Telluria mixta: one gene and its partner. The protein of the gene in region 1 interacts with the protein of each later gene in a pairwise test. Links are inferred from orthologs where the notes say so. Each region holds a gene or a part of one and is shown in the gene's direction. Other genes may lie near its edges.

What was found. The genes of interacting proteins can lie anywhere in the genome.
Region 2: the proteins of recJ (region 1) and P0M04_RS04430 interact in binary tests that used the Escherichia coli proteins (3 or more experiments, as listed by UniProt). The link is inferred for Telluria mixta from one-to-one orthologs.

Annotation. Positions count from the first base shown.
Region 1 is NZ_CP119520.1:6,290,439-6,295,192, forward strand. The notes cover bases 748-3,725. They hold recJ (single-stranded-DNA-specific exonuclease RecJ), read left to right. Parts: upstream 748-1,400; coding sequence 1,401-3,050; downstream 3,051-3,725. Other genes in these bases: P0M04_RS27700 (hypothetical protein), read left to right, coding at 748-1,356; P0M04_RS27710 (rhamnogalacturonan lyase), read right to left, coding at 3,153-3,725. In the rest of the region: P0M04_RS27695 (ferritin-like domain-containing protein), read left to right, coding at 1-267; more of P0M04_RS27700, read left to right, coding at 292-747; more of P0M04_RS27710, read right to left, coding at 3,726-4,754. UniProt on the Escherichia coli protein: Single-stranded-DNA-specific exonuclease.
Region 2 is NZ_CP119520.1:986,837-990,935, reverse strand. What follows is about bases 1-3,211. They hold P0M04_RS04430 (DNA topoisomerase III), read left to right. Parts: upstream 1-332; coding sequence 333-3,011; downstream 3,012-3,211. Other genes in these bases: P0M04_RS04425 (addiction module protein), read right to left, coding at 3,102-3,211; P0M04_RS04435 (Smg family protein), read left to right, coding at 1-99. In the rest of the region: more of P0M04_RS04425, read right to left, coding at 3,212-3,308; P0M04_RS04420 (ABC transporter permease/M1 family aminopeptidase), read right to left, coding at 3,354-4,099.

The DNA of each region.
Region 1 (4,754 bases):
CTGGCCGACCGCGCCGGCTGGGAGACGCTGATCATGCTGGCGGGCGAGGCCGGCCAGGACGATCTCGTGGCCGGCTTCACGCTGGCGCTGGAGGACGAGCACCGGCACCTGGTGCTCGTGCAGGGCTGGTATCACGAAGCGATCGGGCTGACGCCCATTCCCGGCATGCTGCCGCCGGGCGGGTCGGCCGGGATGCCGCCCGATTCGACGACGGCGCCCACGACCTCGCCGGATGTGACGACGCCGGGACCGGGGGCGGACATCTGAGTGCATTTCGCCTAAAATAGAGGGATGGCCCATATTTCGCTCGTCCTGCCGTTCGCCCTCCCCGCTCCCGAATTCGCGCCCGACCTGACCCGCGCCCTGCAGACGCCGGCACTGGCCGCGCTGTTGTCGAAAATATCAGATGCGCGCTACCGCCCGCTGGATACCGACGCGCGCGTCCTCCCGCATGAGCTGTGGATCGCGCGGGCGCTGGGCGTCGCGCACGGGCTCGTGCCTGGTGTCGCGACGAGCGCGATGCGCGGCGTCGGCCTCGATCCGGACGACGGCATGTGGTTCGTCGTGAACCCGACGCATATCCAGATCGCGCGCACGCACCTGCAGATGGGCGACACGCGCCAGCTCGACCTGCGCGAGGAGGAAGCGCGCGCCCTGTTCGACAGCGCGCGCCCGTGCTTCGAGGACGCCGGCTACGCGCTCGCCTGGGGCACGCACGACACCTGGTTCATGCGCGCCGACGACTGGACCGAGATCACGACGGCGAGTCCGGACGCGGCCGTCAACATGAACCTGACGGACTGGATGCCGTCCGGCCCGCAGGCCAGAGCCTTCCGCAAGCTGCAGAACGACGTGCAGGTGACGTGGTTCACGGACCCGGCCAACGCGGCGCGCGAGGCGCGCGGCCAGTTGCCGATCAACTCGTTCTGGCCGTGGGGGAATGCCAGCATGGCCACCGAACACGCCCAGCAACTGGTGGCGAAGGTCTCCGGCAAGCCGCTCGTGCGCCCGCGCGTGGCCGCGTTCGAGACCCCCGGCTGGCTGACGGCACTGGCGGACCGCCGCCTGGACAGCCTGGCCGGAATGGACACGCTGCTCGACGGTGACGACAACTGGCTGCTCGCCTGCGGCAACGTGGCGGCACCCGGCATCGCGGCCGACTGGCACGGCTGGCTGCAGCAGATGCAGCGCCTGGAAACCGAGCTGTTTGCGCCCTTGCTGGCAGCACTGAAAAATGGACGCGTTAAAGAAATACGCCTCGTGCTGAGCCACCGCGACGGCCACCTCGAAACGACGACGACCCCGCTGGCGCAACGTAAATTCTGGCGCCGCCCGACCCTGGAACGACTGCTTTGAAGACCCGCATCACCATCCGCCCCTGCCCCGTGCGCCAATCCGAAATGCTGCGCCAGGGCGGGATCCACCCCGTCCTCGCGCGCGTGTACGCTGCCCGAGGGCTGTCCGATCCGCGCGAGCTCGCGGTCGAACTGCAGGCCCTGGTACCGCCCGGCGCGCTGCGCCAGATCGATGCGGCCGCCGTGTATCTCGCCGACGCCATCGCGGCCGGCAAGAAGATGACCATCGTGGCCGACTACGACTGCGACGGCGCCACCGCCTGCGCGACCGCCATCCGCGGCCTCACGGCGATGGGCGCGCGCGTCGACTACATCGTGCCGAACCGCTTCGAATACGGCTATGGCCTCACGCCGGAGATCGTCGAACTGACGGCGCGCGAAAAATCCCCGGATATCATCATCACGGTCGACAACGGCATCGCCAGCATCGACGGCGTGGCGGCGGCGAAGGCGCGCGGCATCGACGTCGTCGTCACCGACCACCACCTGCCGGGCGACGCGCTGCCGGACGCGCGCGTGATCGTCAACCCGAACCAGCCGGAATGCGGCTTCCCCAGCAAGCACCTGGCCGGCGTGGGCGTCGTGTTCTACGTGCTGCTGGCGCTGCGCGCGGAATTGCGCCGGCGCGGCGTGTTCGACGCGCAGACGCAGCCCAAGCTCGACAACCTGCTCGACCTCGTTGCACTGGGCACCGTCGCGGACGTCGTGAAACTGGACACGAACAACCGCATCCTCGTCGCGCAAGGCCTCAAACGCATGCGTGCGGGCCGCATGCACGCGGGTGTCGCCGCGCTGTTCCGCGTGGCGGGCCGCGAGGCGCGCTGCGCGTCGCCGTTCGACCTCGGCTTCGCCCTCGGCCCGCGCCTGAACGCCGCCGGCCGCCTGGAAGACATGTCGCTCGGGATCGAATGCCTGATCACGGACGACGAGGGCCGCGCCTGGGCCATCGCGCAGGAGCTCAACGACATCAACCTGAAGCGCCGCGAGATCGAGGCCGACATGCAGGGCACGGCCCTGCTGCACCTGGACGATTTCAATCCGGCGGACGCCAGCACCATCGCCGTGTTCGACGACGGCTGGCACCAGGGCGTGATCGGCATCGTCGCCTCGCGCCTGAAAGAGAAGTTTTACCGTCCGACGATCACCTTCGCGCCCGCGGGCGACGGCTGGATCAAGGGATCCGGCCGCTCGATCCCGGGATTCCACCTGCGCGACGCACTGGACCTCGTATCGAAGAAGGTCCCGGGCCTGATCGACAAGTTCGGCGGCCACTCGATGGCGGCCGGCCTGTCGATCCGCGGCGACCACTTCGACACGTTCGCCCAGGCCTTCGAAGCCGTCGGCCGCGCGTGGCTGACGGAAGCGCAGCTGGAGCGCATCGTCGAGACGGACGGGCCGCTGGAAGACGATTTCTACAGCACGCAATTCATCGAACTGCTGGACGGCCAGGTCTGGGGCCAGGGCTTCGCACCGCCCGTGTTCTGCGACGAATTCCGCGTCGTCAGCCAGCGCATCCTGAAGGACAAGCACCTCAAGCTGCTGCTGGAGCGGAACGGGCGGCGCTACGATGCCATCTGGTTCGGGCACACCGATGCCCTGGGCGACAGAGCGCGGGTGGCGTTCCGGCTCGATGCCAACGAGTACAACGGCGTGACCAAGGTGCAGTTGCTGGTGGAGCACGCGGAGCCGGTATAGCCGTCGTTCCCGCGGAAGCGGGAACCCATACTGAGTTACAGACTTCGGAAGCTCAGCATGGATTCCCGCCTGCGCGGGAATGACGGTTTTAAAGCTAACGACTTAGCGCGTAAAAATCGGCGCCTGCGTCACCGCCCCCATGCCCTCGCCCAGGTAAAAGCTCGGGTGCGGCGGCTGGTTGTAGCCCGCATTCTGCCCCGCCACCTGCGCCCGATACTGCGGGTCATGCATCAACGTCGGGATACGGGCCGTCGTCGGCGCCGTCGTCGTGAACACGAGCAGTGCAGAGTTGTCGGCCGTGCGCCACACGACTTCCTCGCGCCAGTCGCCGAGGATGTCCGCCGACAGGACCGGCGTCGCCTTGGTGCCGTTGTTCGAGGCCGCCCCGTACGGCGCACCGTCGAGCAGGCGCACCACGGTGGACGTCGCCGGCTGCCACTTGTTGATGACGGTGCCGTCGAGCAGTTCGCGCCCCAGGTCGCCATCCCACCAGCTGGCGAAATTCATGTTCCCCGGACGCGCCGTGGAGATCTGGTGGCCGTTGGCCGCCATCAGGCCGCCGCGCGACGCCCAGCATTCCTCGCCCAGGTAGTTCGGATCGATGTCCGCGCACACGCCGCGCCCCACGTCGGCGCCGCTGCCGCTGACGCCCCACAGGATCTGCCCTGTCGCCGCGTCGTGCATCTCGGAGCCGGTGGCACCGTAGCAGGACGGGGTCTCGTGCACCATGTACGCCTGCAGGCCGGCGCGGGTCGGGTCGAGTTTGCCGACGTGCAGCGCGTCGCCGTGGCACAGCCCGGTGCTGTACAACATGTGGCCATCGCTGCCGATCGCGGCCGCGCCGTAGACGATGTCGTCGCGGCCGTCGCCGTCGACATCGGCCACCGAGAACCAGTGCGAGCCCTGGCCGCGCACGGCGCTGCCCTCCTTGTCCGTGTCGAACACCCAGCGGCTCGACAGCACGCCGTCGCGGTAGTCCCAGGCCGCGACCACGGCGCGGGTGTAGTAGCCGCGCGAGAAGATCGCGCTGGGCCGGCGGCCGTCCAGGTAGGCGACCCCGCCCAGGAAGCGGTCGACGCGGTTGCCGTAGTTGTCGCCCCAGGCCGCCACCGAGCCGCGCGCAGGCAGGTAGTCCGTGGTCGCCAGCGCCCTGCCGGTGCGGCCGTCGAACACGGTCAGGTACTCGGGGCCCGACAGGATGTAGCCGTTGGCATTGCGGTAGTCCGCACTGGCGTCGCCGATCACCTTGCCCTGGCCGTCGACCGTGCCGTCGGCCGTCTTCAGCATCACCTCGGCCTTGCCGTTGCCGTCGAAGTCGTACGCGACGACCGTCGTGTAGTGGGCGCCGGCGCGGATGTTGCGGCCCAGGTCGATGCGCCACAGCAGCGTGCCGTCGAGTTTATAGGCGTCGACATAGGTGTTGCCCGTATAGCCCGACTGCGAATTGTCCTTGGCATTCGTCGGCTGCCATTTGACGATCAGCTCGTACTGGCCGTCCCCGTCGAGGTCGGCAGGCGTGCCGTCGTTCAGGTCGTACGTGTAGGCCTCGCCCTTCGGCGTGACGCCGCCGGCCGGCCGCTGCACGGGAATGCGCAGGACGGGCTGGCTCCAGGTCGCGCCGGCTGCCTCGTCCTTCTTTTCGTGCCCGTCGACGATCGCCCGTACGGTATAGCGGGCTGCCGGCGTCCCGGAGGCGTCCGTGAA
Region 2 (4,099 bases), 5.3 Mb from region 1 along the record:
ATGCTCCTGTGGAGCCAGGGCAAGGAGCCGGACGCGCTGATGTTCGACGACCTGTTCGGATCGGACGAGGAAGATGCCGCGCCGCGCCTGCTGCATTGACGACGCCACTATATGAATACGTGAAACGGGGCTGCGGCCCCGTTTTTTCTTGCGGTAGAGCAAGATCAAGCGTATTTTTCAAGGCAGCATGGCCGGGTTGCATCAAGGCGCACGCAGGCAGAGTCTACTTGCGGATTGCGCGGCAACCCGCTTATCATTGGCCGCTATCTGCCAGTTGTTACTAATAAGCTATCAAATGGCCGGCTTACACAGCCGACCGATCTAGGAACCCTATGACCAAAGCCCTCATCATTGCCGAAAAGCCCTCCGTGGCGAATGACATCGCCAAGGCGCTCGGCGGCTTTACCAAGCACGATGAGTATTTCGAATCCGACGAATACGTCCTGTCGTCCGCCGTCGGCCACCTGCTCGAGATCGCGGTGCCCGAGGAATACGACGTCAAGCGCGGCAAATGGAGTTTTACGCACCTGCCGATGATTCCGCCGTACTTCGCGCTGAATCCGATCGCGAAGACCGAGTCGCGCCTCAAAGTGCTGAACAAGCTGATCAAGCGCAAGGATGTCGATACCCTGATCAACGCATGCGACGCGGGCCGCGAAGGTGAACTGATCTTCCGCCTGATCGCCCAGAACGCCAAGGCCAAGCAGACCGTCAAGCGCCTGTGGCTGCAGTCGATGACGGCGAACGCGATCCGCGACGGCTTCGCCCATCTGCGCACCGACCAGGAAATGCTGCCGCTGGCCGACGCCGCGCGCTGCCGCTCGGAAGCCGATTGGCTGATCGGCATCAACGGCACCCGCGCGATGACCGCGTTCAACTCGAAGGAAGGCGGTTTCTACCTGACGACCGTGGGCCGCGTGCAGACGCCGACCCTGTCGATCGTCGTCGAGCGCGAAGAGAAGATCAAGAAATTCGTGCCGCGCGATTACTGGGAAGTGCGCGCGGAATTCCGCGCCGAGGCCGGCATGTACGAAGGCCGCTGGCTCGACACGAAGTTCAAGAAGGACGACGCCGACCCGGAAAAACGCGCCGAGCGCCTGTGGGCTAAGGTCGACGCGGAAGCGATCGTCGCCGCCTGCATGGGCAAGCAAGGTAACGTCACCGAGGAGTCGAAACCGACGACGTCGATGGCGCCCGCGCTGTTCGACCTGACGTCGCTGCAGCGCGAGGCCAACGGCCGCTTCGGCTTCTCCGCGAAGAACACGCTGGGCCTGGCCCAGGCGCTGTACGAAAAGCACAAGGTGCTGACCTATCCCCGTACCGATTCGCGCGCGCTGCCGGAAGACTACCTGAGCACCGTCCAGTCGACCTTGGAAGTCTTGAAGGGCAACCCGAACTACCACCAGTTCGCCAAGCAGATCCTGGACAAGGGCTGGGTCAAGCCGAACAAGCGCATCTTCGACAACAGCAAGATCTCGGACCACTTCGCGATCATCCCGACCGGCGTCGTGCCGAAGAACCTGTCCGAGCCGGAACAGAAGCTGTACGACCTCGTCACCCGCCGCTTCATGGCCGTGTTCTTCCCGGCCGCGGAATTCCTCGTCACGACCCGTTATACGGAAGTGGAAGGGCACCAGTTCAAGACCGAAGGCAAGGTCATGACGAACCCCGGCTGGCTGGCCGTGTACGGCAAGGACACGACGGGCGACGACAAGGACGGCGCCAGCCTCGTGCCGGTGGCGAAGGGCGAGAAGGTGCGCACTGAAAAGGTCAACGCCAACGGCCTCGTCACGAAACCGCCCGCACGCTACAACGAAGCGACCCTGCTGTCGGCGATGGAAGGTGCCGGCAAGCTGGTCGATTCCGACGAACTGCGCGACGCGATGGCCGGCAAGGGCCTTGGCACGCCGGCCACGCGCGCGGCAATCATCGAAGGCCTGCTGACGGAAAAATACCTGCTGCGCGAAGGGCGCGAGCTGATCCCGACCGCCAAGGCGTTCCAGCTGATGACCCTGCTGCGCGGCCTGGGCGTGAACGAACTGACGGCGCCGGAACTGACGGGCGAGTGGGAATACAAGCTGTCGCAGATGGAAAAGGGCCAGATTTCGCGTGAAGAATTCATGCGCGAGATCGCCGAGATGACCGAGATCATCGTCAAGCGCGCCAAGGAATACAACAACGACACGATCCCGGGCGAGTACGCGACGTTGCGCACGCCGTGCCCGAACTGCGGCGGCGTCGTCAAGGAAAACTACCGCCGCTTTGCCTGCACCAAGTGCGATTTCTCGATGAGCAAGGTGCCCGGCAGCCGCCAGTTCGAGATCGAGGAAGTCGAGGAATTGCTGGCGAACCGCACGATCGGCCCGCTGCAGGGCTTCCGCTCGAAGATGGGCCGGCCGTTTGCCGCGATCCTGCGCATCGTGCGCGACGAGGACATCCACAACTACAAGCTGGAATTCGACTTCGGCCAGGACCAGGACGAGGGCGAGGACGGCGAGGGCGTCGACTTCACCGGCCAGACGCCGCTCGGCCCGTGCCCGAAATGCACCGGCAACGTCTACGAGATGGGCCTCGCGTACGTCTGCGAGCACACGGTGGCCAAGCCGAAGACCTGCGATTTCCGCAGCAGCCGCATCATCCTGCAGCAGGAAATCCTGCCCGAGCAGATGGCCAAGCTGCTGAACGAGGGCAAGACGGATCTGCTGCCGGGCTTCGTCTCGCAGCGTACCCGCCGGTCGTTCAAGGCCTTCCTCGTGCGCGGCAAGGATGGCAAGATCAGCTTCGAGTTCGAGGAGCGCAAGGCCAAGCCGGGCGCGAAACCGAAGGACGAGGGTGACGGTGCCGACAGCGGCGCGGAGACGGCGGCCGCCAAGCCGGCCGCGCGCAAAGCTGCGGCGACGAAGGCCCCGGCCAAGGCTGCTGCGACCAAAGCCCCGGCCAAGACGGCCGCGGCCCGCAAGGCCCCGGCGAAGCGCGCGACGGCAACCAAGAAGGCGGTCGCGGGCGAATAAGAACCTGGGCCCCCGCCTGCGCGGGGGCGACGTCCATAAAAAAACCGCGACCCGTCCGGCATCGCGGTTTTTTTACTTTCAGCGCCAGCGTTACTCGCGCCAGTCTTCCTGCAACGCCCGAATGGCCGCCTCGCCGTTGCGGATCGCCTTCACGCGGCGCACGATTTCGTTGCGCCAGGCTTCGTCGGCATCCTGGTCGCCGTCGTCGCTGTCCACCATCAGCAGACGCAACAGCTCGTGCCTGTCCTGGGCGGACAGTTGCTGGATCTGGGCGGCCAGTTCGGCGACGATAGGCATGGGGATCTCCTAGCAGGATATTGTGACCAGATCATAACGTGAAGTTCAGTGCATGTCGACAGGCTGCATGTTGTCTGTCGGTTTCCTGTCAATCAGCTTGTTGTCGGGGTCGATACCGGCCCGCGCCGGACGGCCGCTGACCACGAGGACGACGCGCTGGTCGGCCTGCGTCACGAGCCGGCGCTCGCGCGCGAGCGGGTTGCCGGCCTCGTCGTCGACGCCGAATTCGATGTAGTCGCGCAGCTGTTGCGGCTTTTCCTCGCCCTGGTCGCCGGCGCGCACCTTGCCGGCGGTGGCGCGGATCTCGACCTCGTACTTGCCGTCCGGCCGGCGGCGCGCCGTCGCACCGTCGACGTGGTTTTCGTACAGGACGATGGACTCGAACAGGTCGTCGATCAGGTAGGCCTTGTCCGGCGGCGTGATGCCGCGCAGGCGCTCGACGAGCGTTGCCACGGTCGGATATGGCGGCCCCTTGTACGCGTACTCCAGCAGCAGGCCGTGCAGCACGCCGTTCACCGCATCCTCGCCGACCAGGTCCTGCAGCAGATACATCGCCAGGCTGCCCTTGTGGTAGTGGATGTAGCTCTGGTTCTCGTTCTGCGCGAGCGGCAGCTCCTTCTTGTTTTCGCGCGCGCGGCCCATCAGGTATTCCTCGAGGTCGTAGCGCAGGAAGCGCCGCATCTTGCTGGAGCCCAGCGTGTTCTTCATCGTCATCAGCGCCGTGTATTCGGCCAGGCTTTCCGACAGGACGGTCGCACCGCGCATGTCGGCGCCGACGATCTGGTGTGCCC